DNA from 4 places in the Aneurinibacillus sp. XH2 genome. Region 4 is predicted to be linked to each of the others. Evidence: riboswitches for the same ligand, from Rfam matches in the RefSeq annotation. Region 4 holds a riboswitch; each other region holds the start of a gene.

Region 1 (5,905 bases), 1.5 Mb from region 4:
ATCATGACAAGCGCGCGGGCCTGATTAGTAGGATCATTCGGAAGCGAAACGGTCGCTCCCGGCTGCACTTCTTCCAGTGTTTTATGCTTATGCGAGTAAATGCCGATCGGAGCCGTCGGAACCTGGATAACATCTTGAATATCCAAGTTATGCTCTTTCGCAAAGTTCTGCAAATACACGACATGTTGAAACACATTCGCATTCAGCGAACCTTCAGCCAGCGCCTGGTTCGGCTGCACGTAATCGTTGAACTCAACAATCTTCACGTTGTATCCTTTTTTTTCTAAAATAGGTTTAATTCCTAAACGCACCTGATCACTATACGGCCCCGCCGTCGCACCAATAACCAGTTCTTTACTGTTCCCCTGCGTTTTTCCTGTTGCCGTTTCGCTCTCTTGTCCTCCGCAAGCTGTCAAAAAGATTACTATTAATGAAATTAATGCAATAAGAATAAACGGTTTTTGTTTCACAAAGATCTCTCCCTTAACGTTTATCAAGATAATGTGCAAGACGATTGCCCGCAAATTGAATGACTTGTACAAGCACCACCAATAAAAGCACGGTCACAATCATAACATCCGTCTGGAATCGGTAGTAGCCGAAGCGAATCGCTAAATCCCCGATCCCTCCGCCTCCGACAACGCCGGCCATCGCAGAATAGGAAAGAAAACTGACAATCAATACTGTGAGTCCGAGCGTAAGCCCAGCGCGCGCTTCTGTCAATAACACTTTCCAAACAATCTGATATGTAGACGCCCCCATTGCCACCGCGGCTTCAATAACTCCTCTCGAAACTTCACGAAGCGATTGCTCCACCAGACGTGCAAAGTATGGAATGGCTGCAATCGACAACGGAACAGCCGCAGCCACCGGACCGATCGTCGTTCCGACCAATGTTCGCGTCAACGGAATCAATGCCACGAGCAAAATAAGAAAGGGAAACGATCGGACAATGTTAACGAGCGAACTTAAAATTCGAAATAAAATGGGGCTTTCCAGCAATTGTCCTTTACCTGTCAGAAAAAGCAGAACCCCCAGCGGCATGCCAAGCAAAAGCGCTGAGCCTATTGAAATGCCGACCATAATAGAAGTTTCTACGATAGAAACCCCAATTTCCGGCAATAAAGCAATCACATTATCAAACATTGGCTATCCCTCTCTCCTTGCCTGTTTCCTCTTCGAATAATAGCTGGGCGATTTCAGTTTTCGGCTTTACTTCCCGTTCAGAAAGCGAAAGTTTTTCGACGAGATGACCTCTTTCCATGACTGCTACTTTGTTGCAAATCTCTTTCACTACACTCATTTCATGCGTGACGATGAGAATCGTTACGCCTAGCTTTTGGTTGATTTCTTTAAGAAAAGATAAAATGGTACGCGTCGTCTGCGGATCAAGCGCTGAGGTAGGCTCATCACATAGCAGCACTTTCGGCCGGCTGGCCAACGCCCGGGCGATAGCGACCCTCTGCTTTTGTCCCCCGCTCAACTTGGCAGGATAGCTGTCCACCTTCTCGGCCAGCCCTACAATCTCCAAGCACTCCTGTACTCTTTTTTTTCTCTCTTCTTTTGGAAGACCGGCTATTTCTAGCGGAAACGCCACATTGTCCGCCACCGTCCGATTATTCAACAGATTAAAATGCTGAAAAATCATGCCGATGGACTGGCGCGCTTTGCGCAGCTCTCGATTTGATAGACCGGTTAACTCCTGACCATCCACATATACCTTTCCCTCGTCCGGTCGCTCCAGCAAATTAACCAGTCTAAGCAAAGTTGACTTACCAGCACCGCTGAACCCGATAATACCGTACACATCCCCTGGCTCCACATGCAGCGACGTTGGAGCTACTGCCTGAAATGTCCCGTTCGGTGTGGTATAACTTTTACTAATACTCTGTAATTTAATCATACTCCTCACTCCTTTATTCCTCCTAGATTGCACAAGGGGAAATAAAAACGACCTCCTGCGCTGCAAGAGGTCGGCGTACACTCATCACAAGTTTGCCGGACCTCTCATCTTTCAGCGCGCGAGCGCTGCTGGAATTGGCACCGTGTCAAAGAGTTTCTTTGATGGTTGCCGAGGCTTCACTGGGCCAGTCCCTCCACCTCTCTGGATAAGAGTCCTAATCATTTGCCTTTTCAATTTGTTGATTTTATTCTAACACATTAAACCATAATGTCAACTAGGAATTATAGATTTTTTAATTTTCTCCTACATTGCTGAGACATATAAAAACCATCACAGTTTATCATTGTATATGCAGATAACACCATATTTATATTGATTATAGTAGCTGTATATTTTCGCGGTCAATAAATTTACATTTAATTCTTAATACTATATCGAATAGTAGCAATATTTGTTTTGATAAGGTTGTTAATGATCCGATAAAAAAGACCGCGATTGAAAATTCCACGGTCTTCCTGTTTCATTATTTTTGTGCAATGGTTTGCCGTAACTCCGTGATACGTGCCTCCATTTTTTCTTTTTTAAAAATCGCCTGTGTAAAAATTCCGGTACCAACAATATTTTCTGATGTTTCCGCGGTCACTTCACAAACGACTCGCTTCGGAGTAACTTCCGTACATAAGGCTGTAAATTTTACCCGTTGCCCCACCACCGCAGGCCCAATGTGCTTAACCTGAATTTCGTATCCGGCTCCTTCCTCCCCCTCTTCAAGGTAAGGCAAAATAACATGGCGTCCGACTTTTTCCATATAATAAATCATAGTCACGGTCGACATTACATCGTGAACCACGTTGCCGTCAAACGTAGGACGCATATCGTCCTGCACGACAATTTCCAACGTCTCTGTCTCTCCCGGTTGTAATCCTTTCACCCGTTCTTCTCCTTCCTTATAAAGCAACATATACTTTCTTATACGAATGTAAAGACAACTCCACATCACTGTGGAGTTGTCTTTACACGGGCATATGTGCCAAGCGCGACGGCAACCAGCTCCCCATCGTCCGTGCGCACTTCCGCTTGCATGATAATAGTACGGCCTCCGCGCTTGATTACCCTAGATTGTGCGATCAGCTTATTTCCCCTAGCAGGCGCCAAATAGTTGATTTTGCTCTCCAATGTTACGCACTGCTGCACACCGTTAACATGAGGCGCGGCCGCGTGCCCCATGACCACATCAGCAAGCGTGCTTGTCACTCCGCCATGCACCACTCCATCGATACTATTGTACAATTCCGGGCGAATATGAAGCACTGCCGTGCAGCTATTTTCGTCCTGGTGCTCGATTTCAATACCAAGATATTGGTTAAAACGATTGTTTGATTTCATGGTAGTCTCTCCTGCCAATCCAGCGCTGCCAACGCGTCCTGTTACTCTTCATTAGCTGCGTTCTGTCCGATTTCCTCAAGAAAAAACCCACTCTTGCGGTAAGCGACCGCGTCAAGCAGAGCGATGCTTTCGCCGTCGTGTTCCACCTCGATTTGGTAAAAACCGGCGCGTGCTGTTTTTTTCTTTTCTGTCGCTACTGCACGTAACCGTGCGCCCTTTCCACTTGGAGCCATATACTGAACGTTCATCGATAACGCCACGCATGGACGTCCATATGAATTGCAGGCCGCAGCAAACGCAAAATCAGCCAGCGCAAAAATGACGGCTCCATGTGTTGTGCCATGCGCATTCAACATTTCCTCACGCACGTCTACTTCCGCCACAGCCGTTCCCTCTCCAAGTTCAACCAGCCGGATTCCTAAATGGCGCGCGTACGGATCGCGACTCACATACCGAGTGATTTGTTCCCGGTACCTGCGATGTGTTTCCGTCTCACTCAACATGCTTTTTAAACCTTTCTCCTATACTACTTCCGCGAAGTGCATGGATACAACCTTGCCAGCGAAGCCCATTAAATCTTTGCCTGCTGCTTTTCCTTCCGGAGAAGAAAGCGCGTTCATAAGCGCTTCTTTTGTTTCAAAATACATTTCTGCAATCAAATGAAGATTGCTGTCACCTGCAGGAGAGCCATAAATTTTATTAACTTCCAGCTTTAGAAGACCCGGCATTTTTTCCGCGAGCGGCGCGTGTACTTCTTTGTAATGTTTATCAAATTCCTCCACATTTTCCGGCTTTTTGTAAATCGCGATCAGCTTAACCATCGTATCCCCTCCATAAAAAATCAATACCTTAATATCATAAAAATATAATATTACGTTTTAAAATCGTACTATTTATCAGAAATTATATCGTTTTAAACAGCCAATCGTCAATATTTTAAGAAAAATTATTAATATAGCCACTATGTTGAACTTACCGTTCAAGCGAATGCTACCGCTCCCGCTGGCCCGGTTCAACGAATTGCAAGAGCTCTCGATCCGGGCCATAAAATAAAATCATCCGACCGCCTCCAAGCGTCGGTTTCGGTTCCTCAGTGTTAAAAACAATTCCCTTCGCCTTGTAATGAGCAATCAGTACAAAAACGCCATCTCGCGCACCGCGTTCTGACCGCGAAGGCGTACCCTGTACCCAAACATCGATGAATAAAACGCAATGGAACGATCCATATCGGAAACAATCAATGCTACGTGTTCGATTTTTTTAATCATTTGTATCTCCTGCCCTTTTCATTTTTGAATCCCTTCTCTTTTTCTATCACTAAATGGTAATTTTGTTTCTTATTTTGGGCAAGTCTAGTCCTTTACTTTGACTTCTCCGCTTTACATGTTGAACAAAGCGACAGTGGCCGACTTTTTATACGGTTTCACTTTCTGTTATAGTAAAAGCAAAAGGACATGAAGGGGAGAACAATATGGCAATGTTTGAGGAACCGGATCTGCTGGGCGTCTACTGCGAACGACGCGACAAGGGACATCCGGAAGAATATGCGTTTGAGATTACGCAAAAATATATGTTCAATTTCTTTATCAGCAACATGAACCAACTGTTCGCTGCTGAAAAAGCCGAAGTTACTGACAACATGCCGCCTGATGAAAAAGCAAAACTACTCTATTTAAAAAAAGCATCCGACCGCGAAAAGCTGGAACTTATCCGCAGATGGTATGAAGATTACAAAGACAGCATCTATTCCTCCAGCGGTTCATTTGAACGGGCATATATGCACAGAAATTCCCTTTTGCAAAATAATGAATATTAAAAAAGCATCAAAAAATCCCCGGATTGGCCGCTACGAACCGAAACCGGGGATTTTTCATCATTCTATTCGTTATTTTTTAATCAATTCAAGCTCCACTGGCACATTTTTCTCTACTTTTTCGCCGTTTGCTACTTTCTTCGCAAGTTCAACCGCTTGCTTGCCGATAAGCTCGGGTTTCTGCGCGACAGTCGCGCTCATGCGGCCCTCTTTCACCGCAGCCACTGCGTCATCCGTTGCATCAAAGCCGACAACAACTACATCCTTCAATCCAGCAGCCTGAATCGCTTTCAGAGCCCCTAGCGCCATTTCATCATTATGAGCAAATACGGCTTTAATATCCTTATTCCCCTGCAAAATGTTTTCCATAACACTCATACCTTTCGCGCGGTCAAAATCGGCCGGCTGCTTGGCCACCACTTTCACACCTTTTTCTTTGTCAATGATTTCATGGAAACCTTTGCCGCGCTCCCGTGCCGCGGAAGAACCTGGAATTCCTTCAAGTTCAACGATATTGCCTTGTTTTCCGATTTTTTCAAGCAAATATTTAGCCGCCATTCTGCCCCCTTCTACGTTGTCGGAAGCTACGTGTGATACGACCTCGCCTCCCTCGGCGCTACGGTCAACGGTAATGACCGGGATGTTGGCATGATTCGCGGATTTAATGGCAGACACAACGGCTGCGGAGTCGGTCGGGTTTACAAGAATGACATCCACCTGCCGCTGGATTAAATCTTCGATTCCCGAGATTTGTTTCGCTGGGTCATCCTGTGCGTCAACCGTTACTAGCTTTATATTGTTTT
Region 2 (5,905 bases), 1.4 Mb from region 4:
ATAAGCAACCCCGATTATATTAAGGAAGTACTCGTAACCAAACAAGCACACTTTAAAAAAGGAAAAGGTCTACAAGTTGCCAAAGCAGTCGTCGGAGAAGGCATCCTCACAAGCGAAGGAAAATTCCACATGCGTCAGCGGCGCCTTATGCAGCCTTCATTCCGTCAAGACCATATTGTCAGCTACGGCGACACGATGGTGGAATATGGGGAGAAACTCATCAGTAAATGGAAGGACGGCGAAGAGCGCCTTATCTCGAAAGATATGATGGAATTAACCCTCTCCATTATCACAAAAACAATGTTTGGGACAAGTATTAATAAAAATTTAAATGATATCGAGCATGCGATTGATGTAGGGTTAAAATATGTAAGCCGACGCGCCTCTTCGTTTATTGATATTCCGGAAAGCATCCCGACCAAAAGCAATCGCGAATTTAAAGAAGCAGCGGAAACATTGGATAAGGTCATTTTCTCGATTATTGAAGAACGCCGGAAAAGCGAAGATGAAAACCGTGGCGACTTACTCTCCATGCTGCTTGCGGCACGGGATGAAGACGATGGTACGGGCATGACCGACCATCAGGTACGCGATGAAGTCATGACGATTTTCATCGCCGGCCATGAAACAACGGCAAACACATTGTCATGGACGCTATACCTTCTCGCCCAACACCCGGAAGCGGAGCAAAAGCTCTGGTCGGAAATCGAACAAGTGCTTGGCGGACGGAAAGTAACCGTACATGATCTGCCGAAATTAAAATACGCGGAAAATATAATCTGGGAAACGCTGCGCCTCTATCCGGCCGCCTGGGCAATTAACCGTGAGGTGACGGATGAAATAGAGATTGGAGGACATACATTTAAACCGGGCGAATCGATTATGATGAGCCAGTATGTCATGCACCGCAATCCAAAATATTTCGATAATCCAGATGCCTTTATTCCTGAGCGATTTGCAGGCAATCTCCTTAAAGAAATCCCGCAGTTTGCTTTCTTTCCGTTCGGCGGGGGGCCGCGCGTCTGTATCGGTAATCATTTCGCCATTATGGAGGCCACGCTTATTCTCGTTACAATTGCTCAAAAATTCCAGTTGCGTCTCGCCGATCCGCACAATCCGGTCGAACCGGAACCGGTGGTGACGCTGCGCCCCAAAAACGGTTTGCGCATGATCGTGAAAAAAAGATAAGAAAAACTCGCGGGCACGTTACCCGCAAGTTTTTCATTACTTGCATGATTAAGGAAGATCGATAAGCATAAAGTGTACATTTTCTGCTGCTTTCAACTCCAATACTAGCGTGTCCATAATGCGCGCGGCATCACGAGTGTGCAGCGTTTTCTTCCCGTTTAATTCCAGTTCGCCCTCAATCACAAATACATAGATACGGCGGCCTTCCGCTTGCGTAAATGTCAGGCTCTTGCCGGTATCCAGCCTGGAAAGATATAACGTCAAATCCTGATGAATATGCGCTACGCGATGCCCATCTACTTGACGTTTCGCTACTATAGGCAACAAGTTATTTCTCATTGCTTCCTGATTATACGCGAATTGTTCGTATGAAGGCTCCAATCCTTTTTCATCCGGTAGAAACCAAAGCTGCAAAAAATTAACCTCTTCCGTATCGGACGGATTGAACTCAGCGTGCATAATCCCCGTCCCGGCGGTCATGCGCTGAATTTCTCCCGGCACAAGCACCGCTGAATTACCAGTGCTATCCTGATGTTTCAATTGTCCTCTCAGCACAATAGAGACAATCTCCATTTCCCTGTGCGGATGAGCACCAAAGCCCGTACCCGGTTGTACGATATCATCATTAAACACCCGAAGCGGGCCAAACTGTAAATTATTTGGATCATAATACTCAGCAAACGAAAAACTGAAATTACTTTGCAGCCAACCATGATTTGTGGAATAACGCGAAGCTGCTGGATAAATAGTAATCATATCCAACCTCCTGATAAGTTATTAACTTACTTTATAAAAGTATATTACAATAAATAAAAAAGTCAATCATCTTTTCCCTGTTTCCTTTATTATGAGCCTATTCTTTCTCAAATCATTTTCTATGTAAAAAAACAGCCGAAACATCTATCGGCTGTCCTTCCTTATCCCGGTTTGCCCTTATGGAAATGACTTCTCCCCGGTAAACATGCGCTGCGCTTCCCAGCCAGGAACTGCACTTTTTCATCCCATCAAACACTGCCGTTCAATTGCATCACCGACCGGTCTCTCTTCGCCACACGGCTTGTTTATTAAATGCACGCCGTATTGCCGCACATGATGCTCTTTGCCGTTGGGCACAGCCCGTATCGTTACCCATACCCCGAAAGATTTTCCATCTTTGTGTATCAATGTCCTATATGTACAAAACAGTTTCTTTTGATTGTACATACAAAACATCCAAAATGATATATACTCAAGAAACATAATTGGAACTGGAAACACTACATTGCAAAGCCTGCTCCAGATCTTGAATCAAATCGTCCGGCTCTTCCAGACCGACCGATAGGCGCAATAACGTATCCGTAATTCCCATTTTCTTTCGATCCGCTTCCGGAATACTGGCATGCGACATCCGAGCCAGATACGTCAAAATACTTTCGACAGCGCCGAGACTTACGGCAAGAGCCGGAAGAGTGACATTCCGCAAAAATCGCTCTACCTGTTCTACATTATGCAACATAAAAGAGAGCACGCCGCCAAAGCCCGCTGCCTGTTTAGCGGCCAGCTCATGCCCCGGATGTTCGGGAAGACCGGGATAATATACCCGCTTTACCGCGGGATGGTTTTGCAGCCAAACCGCTATTTTATGCGCGCTTTTCTGATGTTGGTCAAGCCGCACTTTCAACGTCTTCAATCCCCGTAGCAACAACCAGGAATCTTGCGGGCCGAGAATGGCACCGAACGCGTTCTGAATAAATCCGATTTCTTCAGCGATTTCTTTTTTGCCCGCTACCACCACCCCCCCCTACAACATCGCTATGTCCTCCGATATATTTGGTGGCGCTATGAATCACAATGTCGGCTCCCAGCCGCAAAGGCCGCTGTAAATAAGGCGTCATAAACGTATTATCGACAATGGTTAGCAACCCGTATTGTTTGGCCAGCCGGCATACGGCTTCAATATCTGTAATATTCATCTGCGGATTGGACGGACTCTCCAAAAATATCGCACGTGTCGCCGGCGTAATCGCGCTTTCAATCGCACCGATATCCGTTGTATTTACGAACTTTGACTGTATGCCGAAACGAGGGAACAGTTTTGTAATCGCCCGGTACGTGCCGCCGTAAATGTCATCAGAAAGCAAAATCTCATCCCCGCTCTTTAACAAACAAAAAACAGAGGAAATGGCGGCCATCCCGGAAGCAAAAGCGAAGCCCTTCGCTCCTTTTTCCAACACGGCTATCGCTTCTTCCAGCGCTGTCCGGGTTGAATTGGCTGTGCGGGAATAATCATATCCGGTACTGACACCCAGCTCTGGATGCTGGAAAGTCGCGCTCTGGTAAATCGGTGTACTGATTGCACCAGTCGCGCGGTCTCTTTCTAACCCAGAACGAACAAGAAGTGTTTCAATGTTCATGTTCTTCCTCCGTTTCATTTCGTTTCATAAACATCAAAGATAAAAAATAAAACACTCTTCGATGGAGAGTGTTTATATACAGCAAACTTTCCCCTCTCATCGTTTAGAACAGTCGTTCCACAGGCATTAGCACCGTTCAAACATTGCGTTTGATGGTTGCCGGGTTTCATCGGGCCAGTCCCTCCACCTCTCTTGATAAGAGCGATATATTCAGTTTGTGTGCATCGTACGAACCAAATTGCAGGGCAAAATAAAAACCCCTTTATCCTGAGTAAGGTATAAAGGAGCTGATTGCTCATCCTTTTCCTTATCTCTCAGGATATGTGTATCCTGCTGGAATTGGCACCTTCCTTCCCTCGAATAGGGTCATTGGGGTTGCCGGGCTTCACTGGGCCAGTCCCTCCGCCTCTCTTGATAAGAAAATCAATATATAAATTATTTATTCTATAATAATTACGTTTATGAAAACTGTCAATAAATTTAAAAAATCTCTAAACAAAAACCGTGCAACCACTTCCTGAATAGGCTAAAACATAGGAAAAAATCGAAAGGGATTGGTATGCTATGGATTCATATAACTTCCCCGTTTATATACAAACAATGTCCATTCTTGCCCCAAATGTCACCATTTATTATCCTCGGGTAGAAGGACTGAAAAATAAGGCTGTACAAGAAAAAATAAACGTTATCATTTTGCATCAAGTTTATGCCTTAATCCAAGAACAAGGGTATTATCAAAATCCAACAACGATCGAAATGCTCGGCCATTATGAGATCAAATCCAATGAAAGAGATATCCTTAGCCTAACCCTAGAGAATTATGCCTATATCTTGCACCACGCACATGGACTCACCATTTTAAAATCATTAACTATAAATATTCAAACAGGTAAACTCTATCAATTGAAGGATTTATTTCAACAAGGAAGTGATTACATAAAAAGACTGTCCAATATTATTCAATTCCAGATTAAAAAACGAAACATCCCATTGTTAGGCGAATTTAAAGGGATTCGGCCAGATCAAGATTTTTATATAGCAGATAAAGCATTGGTTATTTATTTTCAACTGTATGAAATTACCCCTTACTATGTCGGCTTTCCCATGTTTCCCATATCTGTATACGACTTGGAAGATATCATCAATGAAAATGGGCCTTTAGGAAAAATGGCTCAAGCATAACATTACATCTGTTGCCGTATAAAACGCAAGATTATATCCGAAAACGTCATAAAACTGGATACATGCTGTTCAAACACCGCTTTGAAATATGAAAGACCCTTCAATTATCGAAAGGTCTTTCATATTTCAAATGCGTGACGCGGATATTCAAATACTTTGCCAATCGTTGTATACTGAATACCTACCAATCGGCTGCTCGTCTGCAGAGGAAGGATGCTTCCAATTAGCAATTTGTAGTTAAATGACTATAAATTGCGACACCCTTACACTGATTATTCAAACTTCCAACAACATAGACTCAAGCTTCCATGCTGATATTCCCGATGCAGCAAATCCGCTTTTCTTCCGTCATCCGCCGCCCCCATGGCGAGCAACAGCGGAATAAAGTGCTCGTTGCGTGGCACAGCTTCCCTGCCATACGGCGCTTCCGTCTCATACCTAAACAGCGAATCCGTATCCCACATCTCTATTTTTGCTTGCAGCCAATCGTCAAACGTGGCCGCCCACTTTTCTTTTTCTAAACTGTTCCAATTCAACCTATGCAAATTATGTACCGTTCCGCCGCTTCCAATAATCATCACACCTTCTTTCCGCAACGGTGCCAGCGCCCGCCCTATGTAATATTGCTCCGCAGGGGAAAGCGCAGGATTCACCGATAGCACAACAACCGGGACACGAGCATCCGGGTACATCAACCGAAGTACCACCCAAGCTCCGTGATCAATCCCCCTCTCCGCGTCCACTTTGGAATCGGTTCCACTTTCCTCCAACAACTTTACGATCTTCTGTGCAAGATCCTTGTTTCCTTTGGCCGGATATACAATTTTATACATTTCTTCCGGAAAACCGTAAAAATCATATATCATCTCATATTCTTCTACAGCACTCACCATCTGTACAGGCGCTTCCCAATGCGCCGAAAACAACACAATAGCACGAGGTTCCGGCAGACGATCAGCCAATCCTTTTAGCATCTTCGTATATTGATTTTCTTCTAATACCAATGTCGGCGCGCCGTGTGCAACAAACAAAGCAGGTACCATCACTGCATCCCTCCGTTTTCTGTTCCCTATAATAATCGTTTATCTTTATGAAGCAGAAAACTTCCTTTCCATCAGTATATCCCCTTTTTGGTTTATAAT
Region 3 (5,905 bases), 1.3 Mb from region 4:
GATCGTTAATTTCGGCATGACCGGCATTATAAATATTGCTAGAAATCGAAATTTTATATTTGCGCGGCAGGTTGGAAAAATCCCGGTTCATTAAAAACGTATCGGACAACTGTTTCACAAGCGGGGTCGTATCTATTAATTCGTACGGATCGAGCCCCGCAAGCGGATTGCCAACAATCGTACGCGGGCAATCGCCGCACGCCTCAAATGAGGACAATCCGACGGCAGCCAACCGTTCAAAAATGTCCGGTAAATTTTCGATCCGCAACCAGTGAAACTGAATCGCCTGACGTGTCGTAATATCGATTAAATCCCTGCCATAATCATGCGCGATACTCGCAAGCGTGCGCGCCTGCTCGGACGTAAGATTTCCGGACGGAACCCGGACACGCATCATAAAGCACCCGTCTTTCGGGCGCTGCTGATATACACCTGCCCACTTAAAACGATCCATATCATCCGGCGTAATGGATTCAAAACCAGTTTTCGCATAACGATAAATGTCCTCAATAACATCCAGTCCATCTTTCTCCAGTTTTATTAATTCTGTTTTATTCAATTTCTCCTTATTTTGTGCCCATATTGGTGTATAACTCATTCATACTCTCTCCTCTCATCTCAGCGAATATTATGCAATAATGACTTGACGCAGCTGTTGTTCATACCAAGCTAACTGCTCCCGCAGGCGGACAACCTCGCCTACGACAATCACTGCCGGAGAACGAAAGCGTGCCTGTTGTACCTGCTCTACAATCGTCTCCAATGTACCTATAAGCGTCTCCTGATTTTCGCATGTACCCCAGCGGATAAGTGCCACAGGTGTCTCTTTGGCCCGGCCGTACTTATGAAGATTTTTCACAATTTCCGGCAAATTGCCGACCCCCATGTAAAATACCAGCGTATCTACCGCAGTGGCCAACTTCTCCCACTGAATACCACTTTGCTCCTTCTCTACAGCTTTGTGGCCAGTCACAAACGCGACGGAGGATGAATAACCACGGTGCGTGATAGGTATTCCTGCATAAGCCGGAGCAGCGATACCCGATGTAATGCCCGGCACAACTTCATAGTCGATGCCGGCCGCGATACAGGCTTCCGCTTCTTCCCCACCGCGCCCGAAAACAAATGGATCACCCCCTTTTAAACGAACAACCTCTTTCCCTTGCACAGCCTTCGCCACAATGATCTCGTTAATTTCCGTCTGGGATAACGAATGGTGATTTGTCTCTTTTCCGCAATAAATGCATTCAGCCTCCTTTTTTGCATAATCAAGCAGCTTTGGACTGGCCAGACGGTCATATACAATCACATCCGCCCGTTGTAGAAGCTCAAGCCCACGCACTGTAATCAACTTTGGATCGCCTGGCCCGGCACCCACAAGATACACTTTACCTGCCACCATATAACCATCCCCTTTTTTTCCAAAAATAATATTAATCAAATTTGTTTTATATGTTTAATTTAATTAAAAAAGCCCTGCTTCATTAAAGAAGAAGGGCTTATATTCTACGCTCCCCTCTTCCTCATCTTCAAGCGTGTGCTTTCTGGAATTGGCACCTAACCGAATTAGGTTGCCGAGATTTCATTGGGCCAGTCCCTCCATCTCTCTGGATAAGAAAGAGAATTCATATTATATTGATCGGATTTATTAAATTTGATTATACTCGGCTTTTTCTAAAAAGACAATACTTTTCAAAAAAATCCTCTCATTCATTATGCAAAGAGGCTTCAGAGTTAAAGAGCAGCCCGCTTCTTATTCATAACGCAACGCCTCAATCGGATTTAGCTTTGCCGCTTTGTTGGCAGGATACAATCCGAAGAAAATCCCGATGGAACTGGACACGGAAAATGCAAGCAAAACGGTCTCCCATGAAATCAAAAGCGGTATATTAGCATAGGAAAAGCCGATAGCTGATATACCAATACCAAGCAATGCTCCGATTAAGCCGCCGATTAACGACAAAATCATCGACTCCAGTAGGAACTGAAGCAAAATATCTTTCCGCTGCGCTCCAAGCGCTTTGCGGATTCCGATTTCTCTTGTCCGTTCCGTCACGGACACAAGCATAATATTCATCACGCCAATGCCGCCCACCACGAGGGAAATGCCAGCTACAATGCTAAAAATCAGGGTAATCATTCCAGTCATTTGCGAAAACTCTTTAATATTGTCTTCCATACTTAAAACTTCATAGTAATCTTTATGGTTATGCTTGCGGTTCAAATAATCCTTGACCTGCTTCATCGCAGGCCGCAATGCTTCTTTGGAAATGGCGGTCATTTCAATGTTGCTTACCGTTTGGTTTTCAGACAGCTCATTCGCAAAACGAAACGGAACAAACGCGCTCTTTGCTTTGGAAAAATCAAAGCTTACTTTCTCCTGCTTAAATACGCCGATCACCACTACGCTCCGATCGTTAAAACGCACGCGCTGACCGATCGGGTTTTCCGTCCCGAACAATTCCTGAGCTGCTCCGTCTTCCAATACGATAACCGGTCGGCGGTTTTTATCATCCTCGTCGGTAAAAAAGCGGCCTTGCACCATGTGGAGCGTGGGTTGTACAGCCGGAAGCTGGGCCGTCGTCGCCCTTACTTCGACGGTTTTCTTCTTATTGAGCCAGTAAAGCTCCGTATTGCCTACGTAAGAGTTGGCTACGGCAGCGGAAATGTACGGACTCACCTGCGGCAAATATTCCGCATCTTCCAAAGTAAGCGCGTTCGGATCTTCAGGCTCCTCCGTATCGTAGCGGGTATATACCATAAATTTATTTTGGCCGAACTTGCTTACCTGCTGCACGACCGCACTTTCGCCCCCTTTCCCAAGCGTCATAACCGCAATGACAGACGCGATACCAATAATAATCCCCAGCATCGTTAGAAAAGAACGCAGCTTATTGGCGCGCAAACCGTCCAAAGCCATGCTTAAGCTTTCCAGCAAACGCATAGATTACACCTCCTGTTGGCGCTCCGACGCCAGTTGTTGCGACGCGAATAATCGATCCCGCACGGGGTCATCGGCGACTACCTGGCCGTCGCGGAAGCGGATTAACCGCTTCGCATAGCATGCGATATCCGGTTCATGCGTAACAAGAATAATAGTCGTTCCTTGTTCATTTAACTGTTGGAAAATGTCCATAATTTCAATGCTTGTCCGCGAATCAAGCGCCCCGGTTGGCTCATCAGCCAGCACAATCGCCGGCTCATTTACGAGGGCGCGCGCAATCGCTACCCGCTGCCGCTGTCCGCCTGATAACTGATTCGGAATATGATTCATACGTTCGCCGAGCCCGACACGCGCAAGAGCCGCACGCGCCCGTTCCGTCCGTTCCTTTCTTCCGACCCCGGCATAAATCAGCGGCAATTCAACATTGCGCAGTGCGGTTGAACGCGGCAAAAGATGAAAGGTTTGAAAAACAAAACCGATTTTTTGGTTACGTACATGGGCAAGCTGCTTATCCGACAAATTCGTTACTTCCATTCCGTCTAAATGATACAGCCCGCTCGTCGGTCGATCCAGGCAGCCAATCATGTTCATAAATGTCGATTTTCCCGAACCGGATGGTCCCATAATAGCGACAAATTCCCCTTTTTCAACCGTTACGAAAACATTCTTCATCGCATAAATATCGCCACCGCCTGTGCGGTACACTTTGGACATATTCTCTACTTTTACCATGCTGTACCGCCCCTTTTATCTCGCTTCTCCGGGAACATTCGCTTCCATAACCGGCTCATTTTCCTTTAATTGCGGCCCCGGATTGGTGATAACTTTCGTGCCCGCTTTCAAACCTTGTTTAACTTCGGCAAACAATTCGTTTTCCATTCCGGTGACAACCGCCTTCTTCTTCGCCAGACCGTTCTCATTTATCCAGACGAACGCTTTCCCGCCGTTCTTCTGCACCGCTTCGATCGGTACTTGCAGCGCCTGTTTCGCGCTTTGGTGCACAATCGTTACATCTATCCGAAAGCCGGGGCGCAAAAGCTCATTTGGTTTGTCCAATGCCAGCTTCACCGCCACTTTGGCCCGTTCGCTCTGCTGTCCGCTTTTCTGTGTGGCGGCTTCTATCGCTACCGGTGAGATGCTTACCACATGAGCTTCGGCCACCTGTTTGCCTAACGCGCCTCCTTCCAGCTTGGCTTTCTGACCGACGCGCACTTTGCCGATATCAGCTTCCGCAATTTCCGCTTCCACGTATATATTTTGTGTCGTTCCCACTTTCAATAGTTCATTGCCTTTTGTCGTATATTCGCCCGCCTTCGCTTTTTGCGTCAATACGGTTCCGTCGATAGGAGCCACGATAAGCGCGTCATTTCTCTGGGCAAGCAACTGCTGCCTTTTCTCTTCGATTTTTTGTTTTTTGCTCGCAATGCTCTCTTTTTTCGTCGCCGTCCGCTTCTTCTTCTCTTCAAGCTGTGCAATCGATACCAGCAAAGCGGTGACCTCTTCCCGCTTCGGCCCTTTTTTCTTCTCTGCCAGTTCATATTGCGACGTTTTCAGCTTAAATTCAGCCTGTTTTATCTGGTCGCTCGCTTTATCCAATTCCTGCTTCTTTTCAGCTCCGCTCTCCACAAGCGTTTTGATGCGGGCGTATTCTCGCTTCGCTTGTTCAAGCTCTTGCTCGGCTTGACGAATCCCGTTTTCCGCTTTCGCAATTTCAATGGCATCATTCGCAGCTTGCAATTTCGCTAACTCCGCCTTTTTTTCGGCGATTTGCGCTGAAGTATCGGCAACCTGGTTATCGACATCCCTCGCCTGCTCATCCATATCTATCAATTGACTGTCTATATCAATTAATTGGTTTTTTATATCCTCCGTATAAATCTCACCTAATATCTGACCTTTTTTCACCGGCGCTCCCTCCGCTGCATGCAAAGCAACAATTTTTCCGCTCGCCCCTGCGTATACCGTCATTTCTTGTTCCATCTTTACTTTACCGGTAGTCATGATACGACTTTCCATATCTTTTTGCACAACGGTAGCAAGCGACACCGGCGTTCCTTCCACGCTGCGTGGTACGTACGCCGAATAGACGATATATCCCCCTATTGCTATGACCCCTGTAATAACACCAATCCATATTTTCTTTCGCACTTCTCCTTCTCCCTTTCTATGCTATCATCTTCGATGCTTCGACATTTATATTGCAATATGAAAGTCGAAATATCAAAGACTACGTACAATTTATAGAACCCATGGCACGCAATTTTGTGACACATTCCATAATCTATCGACCATATAACTACTAATACTTGTAAAAAATTTACATTCCTACAAAACCAACACAAACTTTTTAGCAATAAAACCATTCGCTTTCATATCGATACATGATAAACTCAGATTTAAGTCAAAAAAGACTTATATAAAAGTCAAAAATGACTCAACTTTACTGCCGACTTCCTTCGTTTCCCAATAATTATATCTTTTTTTAGCTTGGCACGCCTCTTGCTTTAATGAAATATACAGAACGTACATGAATCATTTTTCATATATTCTATCTGCCAGGGAGGTACACAAATGGGATACAAATTCGCTCATGTAAAAACAGAACTGCCAGGTCCGAAGGCTAAAGAAATTCTGGAACGCCGGAAACAATACGTTCCTAAAGGTATCAGTAACGGCATCCCTACTTTTGTAGAAAAAGCGCAGGGAGCGATCCTGACAGATGTTGATGGCAACACATACATTGACTTTGCAGGTGCCATCGGTACGATTAACGTCGGTCACTGCACGCCGGAAGTTGTAGAAGCGCTCCACGATCAAGTTGATAAGTATATCCATACCGGCTTTAATGTCATGATGTATGAACCGTATATTGAACTTGCGGAGCGTCTTGCGAAGTTAGCGCCAGGAGATCATGAAAAGCAAGTGATGTTTTTGAACAGCGGCGCAGAAGCGGTGGAAAAC
Region 4 (5,905 bases):
CGATTGTAATTACACGGGCAAGCACAAGCATATTCCACAGCTGACGAGTGAAAGAAGCGCCTGTATTGCTCCACTTCGATGTATCGTTAATATTAATGTTTTGATAGCGCTCCATAAGCTCCTGAATTTTCTCGTCCGTCTTCTTCAATTTGTCATTGTAACGAACAACCGTTACGTTGTCGGTCATCCACTCGCCGAGTTCTCTATGCAGCAGATATGCGTTCTCCGTACCGCTTGTCATGCTTGTAATGCGATCGTACTTCTCCTGCTCTTTCTTCAGCTGAGCATCGAAGAAAGTGGAGGATACGTCTTCAGAGGACTTGTCTAGGCCTTTGATATATTCGATCGCCTTCGGCCCTGCCACCATACCGCCGTATACCGCTGACAGAAGCGAGTTTGCACCCAGACGGTTTGCACCATGCTGTGAATAATCACACTCACCTGCGGCAAACAGCCCCGGAATGTTGGTCATCTGGTTGTAATCAACCCACAGACCGCCCATGGAATAGTGAACAGCAGGGAAAATTTTCATCGGAACTTTACGCGGATCATCACCAACGAACTTCTCGTAAATCTCGATGATTCCCCCTAGCTTAACATCCAGCTCATGCGGATCTTTGTGGGACAGATCAAGATATACCATGTTCTCGCCGTTGATGCCGAGCTTCAGATCAACACAAACATGGAAGATTTCGCGTGTTGCGATGTCACGAGGCACCAAGTTACCATAAGCCGGATATTTTTCTTCAAGGAAATACCAAGGCTTACCATCTTTATAAGTCCAGACACGTCCACCTTCACCACGGGCAGATTCGGACATCAGACGTAGCTTATCGTCTCCCGGGATTGCGGTCGGGTGAATCTGAATGAACTCGCCGTTCGCATATGTTGCACCCTGCTGATAAACAGCAGAAGCAGCCGTACCTGTATTGATAATAGAGTTTGTAGATTTACCGAAGATGATGCCAGGGCCACCTGTCGCAAGGATAACCGCATCGGCTCTGAATGCTTTAATCTCCATGGAGCGGAGGTTCTGTGCCACGATACCGCGACATATGCCTTCGTCATCCTGAACGATGGAGAGGAATTCCCAGCCTTCATATTTCGTAACAAGGCCGTTCACTTCCCAGCGACGCACTTGCTCATCCAACGCATACAGAAGCTGCTGACCGGTTGTCGCACCTGCAAATGCTGTACGGTGATGCTGTGTACCACCAAAACGACGGAAATCAATAAGACCTTCCGACGTACGGTTAAACATAACACCCATGCGGTCAAACATATAAATGATACCAGGTGCCGCTTCACACATCGCCTTTACTGGAGGCTGATTCGCAAGGAAGTCGCCACCGTAAATCGTATCGTCAAAGTGAATCCACGGGGAATCGCCTTCACCTTTTGTATTTACTGCTCCGTTAATACCGCCCTGTGCACAAACAGAGTGAGAGCGTTTTACAGGAACCAGAGAAAACAGCTCAACCGAATAGCCGGCTTCGGAAGCTTTAATGGTTGACATCAAACCCGCGAGACCGCCGCCAACTACGATAATTTTACCTTTATTCATGCTCTAACCCCCTATTTCTGGATCGCTTGTGCTACATCAACGGGATTCGCGAAAGCAAACAGAGCCATTAATCCCATAGCAGACATAAACACGAACACAACCATTGTTACGTAAGTGGAGATACGCTGCGCGCGCGGCCCAACCGTAATGCCCCAGCTTACTGCAAAACTCCACAAACCGTTCGCGAAGTGGAATGTTGCGGACAGAAGACCGACAATATAGAATGCCAACATAACCGGATTAGCCAAAATTTCATTCATCAGGGTAAACAAACCGGTGGCTTCAACCCTGCCAAGCACCATTTGCATTTTTGTTTCCCAAACATGCCATGTAATGAAAATAAGCGTGATAACACCGGTTACACGCTGTAGCATAAACATTACGTTGCGGAAATAACCATAGTTACCTACATTGTTTTTAGCTTGGAAAGCAATATAAAGGCCATAAATACCGTGATACAGAATAGGCAAGAAAATGAAGAGAATTTCAATGAGCGCGAGGAAAGGAAGTCCTTCCATAATCTCTACACGTTCAAGAAAAGCGGATTCACCGCGTGTCGCATAGTAGTTCGTTAATAAATGAACGAATAAGAAACCGCCAATCGGTACAACCCCTAAAAGGGAATGGAGTTTACGGTTAAAAAAATGGCGGTGATTCGTCGTTGCCATTTCACAAATTCCCCCTTTCAAAAGGATCCACTCAGTTTTTTCTAATTTGACACCTTTTTCACAAAATCATTCTGCACCAGCCACTCTCTCTCCAACATCCGAACTATCCTAGAACCCCTACCACTACACTTCTCTTTCTATAATTCCCCCCTTACCCGCTCTACTTTACATGAAGAAAAGCTTCCTGAGGAAGCCTTAAGCAATAAATGAAGACTTTGTGACAAATTCATTTTACTCCTAGTAGGGGGTACCGTCAAGGAAAGCGGTAGACAAATTGTCGAAATTACCCGATAACCACTCCGCATTTATCGGGGCGCGGCAGACTGTGTAAAAGTGCTGGAATAATATTTTTCAATAAATTGTTCTACAAGCGGCCCGATCTTCACAAATTCGACAAGAAACCCATCATGTCCGTATATAGATTCGACGAAATGATATTCCACTTCTTTTCCGGCCGCACGAAGCATTTTCACCACTTCTTCCTGATGATCGGCCGGATACAGCAAATCGTTAGAGATAGCGATTGACAATACGCGGGCCTGAATCCGTTCAAGGGCCGCCTCAATGCCCCCCCGCCCGCGGCCGATATCATGCGAATCCATCGCTTTCAACAGGTAAAGATAACTATTCGCATCAAAGCGGTTAACCAGTTTTTGTCCTTGATAGCGCAGGTAGCTTTCAATATTAAATGTCGAATCAAAATGGGTAACATCGCGCTCATCTTTTAAACGTCGACCGAAACGGTATTCAAACAATTCTGCGGTGCGGTACGTAATCATACCAAGCATTCGCGCGATGGATAAACCGTTCACAGGACCTTTTCCAGGGTAATAATTTCCGTTTTTCCATTCCGGATCGCAAAGGATCGCTTGCCGTCCTACATCGTTATAAGCGATAGCAACAGCGGACAGCCGTGTGGAGGTCGCAATGGGAATAATCAAATGGGCCATCTCTGGATACATGACCGCCCATTCATATACTTGCATCCCCCCCATTGAGCCACCGATAATTGCTAGCAGTTTATTGATACCCAGTTTTCGTACCATTAAATACTGAAGCTTCACCATATCTCGTATCGTTACAACCGGAAAATCAGCGCCATACGGCTGTCCCGTCTCCGGGTTCACAGAAGCTGGGCCGGTCGTCCCTGCACATCCGCCCAGCACGTTAGAGGTGACGACGAAATATTGATTCGTATCGATATAGCGCCCAGGGCCGATTAAGCCTTCCCACCATCCCGGTGTTTTCTCGTCTCCAACGGCGCGCGCATCTCCGGTCAGCGCGTGGCATACAAGAATAGCATTCGTTTTATCCTTATTTAATATTCCGCACGCTTCATACGCGATTTCCACCTGTTTTAACGTTTCTCCACACTCCAGCGTAATCTCGTCAATCACCATCTTTTGCTGCATGCGCCTTCACTCCTTTCTTCTCTTCCTCTGTTTTTTCAAGCGTCGCATTTGTCTATCATATAAAAAACGCCACTTCCAATAAGGAAGAGGCGCTTGTGTCGCATATTACCTCCCCTTATCTTTCAGAGCGCATACCGCTCTGCTGGAATTAGCACCTTGTCCGCAAGCATATGCGGGGTTGCCGGGTTTCATCGGGCCAGTCCCTCCACCTCTCTTGATAAGAGCACTTTCGTATGATTCCATCTTTAATTTTAGGTTAGGTTAGTTCAATACTAAGATTTTTACTGACTAATGTCAATATTGACAACATCTTAATCAAATTTGTAAACTTATTTATAAAAAATGTTAACAAATTATCTCATATTTAAGGAGAGCACAGATGGGAAAAACAAGTTTAAAAATGATGATTCTTTCGGCTTTATTTTGCGCAATTATCGCCGTATGCGCCCAAATTTCAATTACCTTCTTGCCGCCGGTGCCGTTTACAATGCAAAATTTCGCCGTCGCGTTGACTGTGGTGATTCTGGGGCGACGGTACGGTACATTAGCTATTCTGCTTTATATTTTGGTTGGAGCCATCGGCGTACCGGTTTTCGCTAAATTTAACGCAGGTCTTCCCGTTCTAGTCGGACCAACCGGCGGGTATCTCATCGGCTATATCGTTTCCGCCTTTGTTATGGGGACAATGATAGACCGTGGAAAGCTAACTTTCATGAAAGCGTTCATTGTAAATATAGTAGGCCTTGCCATTATCCACGTTGCAGGCGTTATACAACTTAAATTAGTGGGCAGCATGACATGGGATAAAGCAATCGGGATAGACATAACATTCATTCTGCCTGACTTAATCAAAATCATCCTTGCTTCTTACATCGGTATTCAAGTTCGCCGGCGCCTTGCGCTCGCAGGACTGCTTCCAAATTCGCTAAACAACGAAAAAATTGTCGCCTAAACGTGTAAAAAGCTCGCGGGTGCGCCCGCGAGCTTTTCTTATTGCAGCGATTGCTGCACAACATTCACTTGCTGATTCACTGACCAGCCACCAGCAAACACTTAATAAACAACAGCTTTTTCCTTCGTATCCAAGCCAAACACAGTATGCAGATTGCGCACTGCTTTTTCCATGTCTTCGAGCGGTACTACGCATGAGACCTTAATTTCAGAAGTCGAAACCATTTTAACCTCTACTCCGGCTTCAGCAAGGCATGTAAACATTCTCGCTGCTACCCCTGGATTCGTAATCATGCCAGCGCCTACAATCGATACTTTAGCCAGTTCCTTTTCTGCCACCACATAACCGAACTGCAACGTATCCCGTTGCTTATGCAATACATCTAACGTTTTCTTAACTTCATCTCCGCTTACGGAAAACGAGACATTTGTGGTCTCCGCTTCATACGAACTTTGGACAATGATATCAACATTAACATGTTCAGCTGCCAGTACTGCAAACAAGTTTGACAGCGTATCTACCTTTGCCGGCATATCGACTACAGTTATTTTAGCTACATTTTTATCGTAAGCAACTCCGCTAATGACAAGCCCTTGTTCCATATCTGCTTCCTCCTCGATAATGGTTCCTTCCTCTTCACTAAAGCTTGAACGTACAGTAAGGCACACTTGATGCTGCTTTGCACATTCCACCGCCCTCGGATGAAGCACCCCCGCACCAAGCGTTGCCAACTCCAACATTTCATCATAAGAAATGCGGGCCAATTTACGAGCGGAAGACACAATGCGCGGGTCTGCGGTATACACTCCGTCAACATCCGTGTAAATTTCGCACCTATCCGCTTTCAGCACAGCTGCAAGCGCTACCGCTGTCGTATCCGAACCACCGCGTCCGAGCGTGGTGATCTGTCCGCTCTCAGAAATGCCCTGAAACCCGGCAACGATAACGACTTTACCCTGCCCAAGCGCCTGCTGAATAGGCGCTGGATCGATTTCAGTAATCCGCGCCTTTGTATGCACTTCTTCTGTGGAAATACCAGCCTGCCATCCAGTCATGGATACCGCATCCCAGCCCTGAGCATGCAATGCCATCGTCACCAGAGCAGTCGATACTTGCTCCCCTGTCGTAAGCAGCATATCCATCTCACGGGGACTCGGATGATCTATAACTTGTTTTGCCATGTCCACCAGCATATCCGTTGACTTTCCCATCGCCGAGACAACAACGACAACCTGATGCCCGGCTCGGCAAGTCGCTAAAATGCGGCGGGCCACCGCCTGAATACGCTCAATCGTGCCGACGGATGTGC

Evidence for each region. A riboswitch is a leader RNA that binds a small molecule or an ion and turns the genes downstream of it on or off. The one in region 4 is predicted to bind S-adenosylmethionine.
Region 1: linked by a shared signal. The riboswitch ahead of ACH33_RS14480 (methionine ABC transporter ATP-binding protein) and the one ahead of metX (homoserine O-acetyltransferase MetX) in region 4 are both predicted to bind S-adenosylmethionine.
Region 2: linked by a shared signal. The riboswitch ahead of ACH33_RS14900 (trans-sulfuration enzyme family protein) and the one ahead of metX (homoserine O-acetyltransferase MetX) in region 4 are both predicted to bind S-adenosylmethionine.
Region 3: linked by a shared signal. The riboswitch ahead of cobA (uroporphyrinogen-III C-methyltransferase) and the one ahead of metX (homoserine O-acetyltransferase MetX) in region 4 are both predicted to bind S-adenosylmethionine.

The regions. Positions count from the first base shown of each region.
Region 1 covers NZ_CP014140.1:2,920,624-2,926,528, forward strand. The annotation lists gene ACH33_RS14470 (MetQ/NlpA family ABC transporter substrate-binding protein) at 1-470, opposite strand, end outside; gene ACH33_RS14475 (methionine ABC transporter permease) at 484-1,146, opposite strand; gene ACH33_RS14480 (methionine ABC transporter ATP-binding protein) at 1,139-1,903, opposite strand; SAM riboswitch class I at 2,005-2,115, opposite strand; gene ACH33_RS14485 (thioesterase family protein) at 2,427-2,834, opposite strand; gene ACH33_RS14490 (PaaI family thioesterase) at 2,900-3,289, opposite strand; gene ACH33_RS14495 (PaaI family thioesterase) at 3,331-3,792, opposite strand; gene ACH33_RS14500 (EthD family reductase) at 3,811-4,110, opposite strand; gene ACH33_RS20170 (VOC family protein) at 4,420-4,557, opposite strand; gene ACH33_RS14505 (hypothetical protein) at 4,761-5,105, shown strand; gene rbsB (ribose ABC transporter substrate-binding protein RbsB) at 5,175-5,905, opposite strand, start outside.
Region 2 covers NZ_CP014140.1:3,000,993-3,006,897, forward strand. The annotation lists gene ACH33_RS14885 (cytochrome P450) at 1-1,188, shown strand, start outside; gene ACH33_RS14890 (pirin family protein) at 1,237-1,944, opposite strand; gene ACH33_RS14895 (hypothetical protein) at 2,185-2,352, opposite strand; partial or broken gene ACH33_RS14900 (trans-sulfuration enzyme family protein) at 2,417-3,581, opposite strand; SAM riboswitch class I at 3,675-3,783, opposite strand; SAM riboswitch class I at 3,886-4,002, opposite strand; gene ACH33_RS14905 (DUF3298 and DUF4163 domain-containing protein) at 4,146-4,763, shown strand; gene ACH33_RS14910 (DODA-type extradiol aromatic ring-opening family dioxygenase) at 5,036-5,806, opposite strand; gene ACH33_RS19475 (hypothetical protein) at 5,852-5,905, opposite strand, start outside.
Region 3 covers NZ_CP014140.1:3,114,587-3,120,491, forward strand. The annotation lists gene ACH33_RS15545 (nitrite/sulfite reductase) at 1-598, opposite strand, end outside; gene cobA (uroporphyrinogen-III C-methyltransferase) at 629-1,402, opposite strand; SAM riboswitch class I at 1,521-1,618, opposite strand; gene ACH33_RS15555 (ABC transporter permease) at 1,754-2,944, opposite strand; gene ACH33_RS15560 (ABC transporter ATP-binding protein) at 2,948-3,676, opposite strand; gene ACH33_RS15565 (efflux RND transporter periplasmic adaptor subunit) at 3,692-5,092, opposite strand; gene gabT (4-aminobutyrate--2-oxoglutarate transaminase) at 5,516-5,905, shown strand, end outside.
Region 4 covers NZ_CP014140.1:776,858-782,762, reverse strand. The annotation lists gene sdhA (succinate dehydrogenase flavoprotein subunit) at 1-1,564, opposite strand, end outside; gene ACH33_RS03805 (succinate dehydrogenase cytochrome b558 subunit) at 1,576-2,232, opposite strand; gene metX (homoserine O-acetyltransferase MetX) at 2,538-3,644, opposite strand; SAM riboswitch class I at 3,757-3,868, opposite strand; gene ACH33_RS03795 (biotin transporter BioY) at 4,024-4,596, shown strand; gene ACH33_RS03790 (aspartate kinase) at 4,698-5,905, opposite strand, start outside.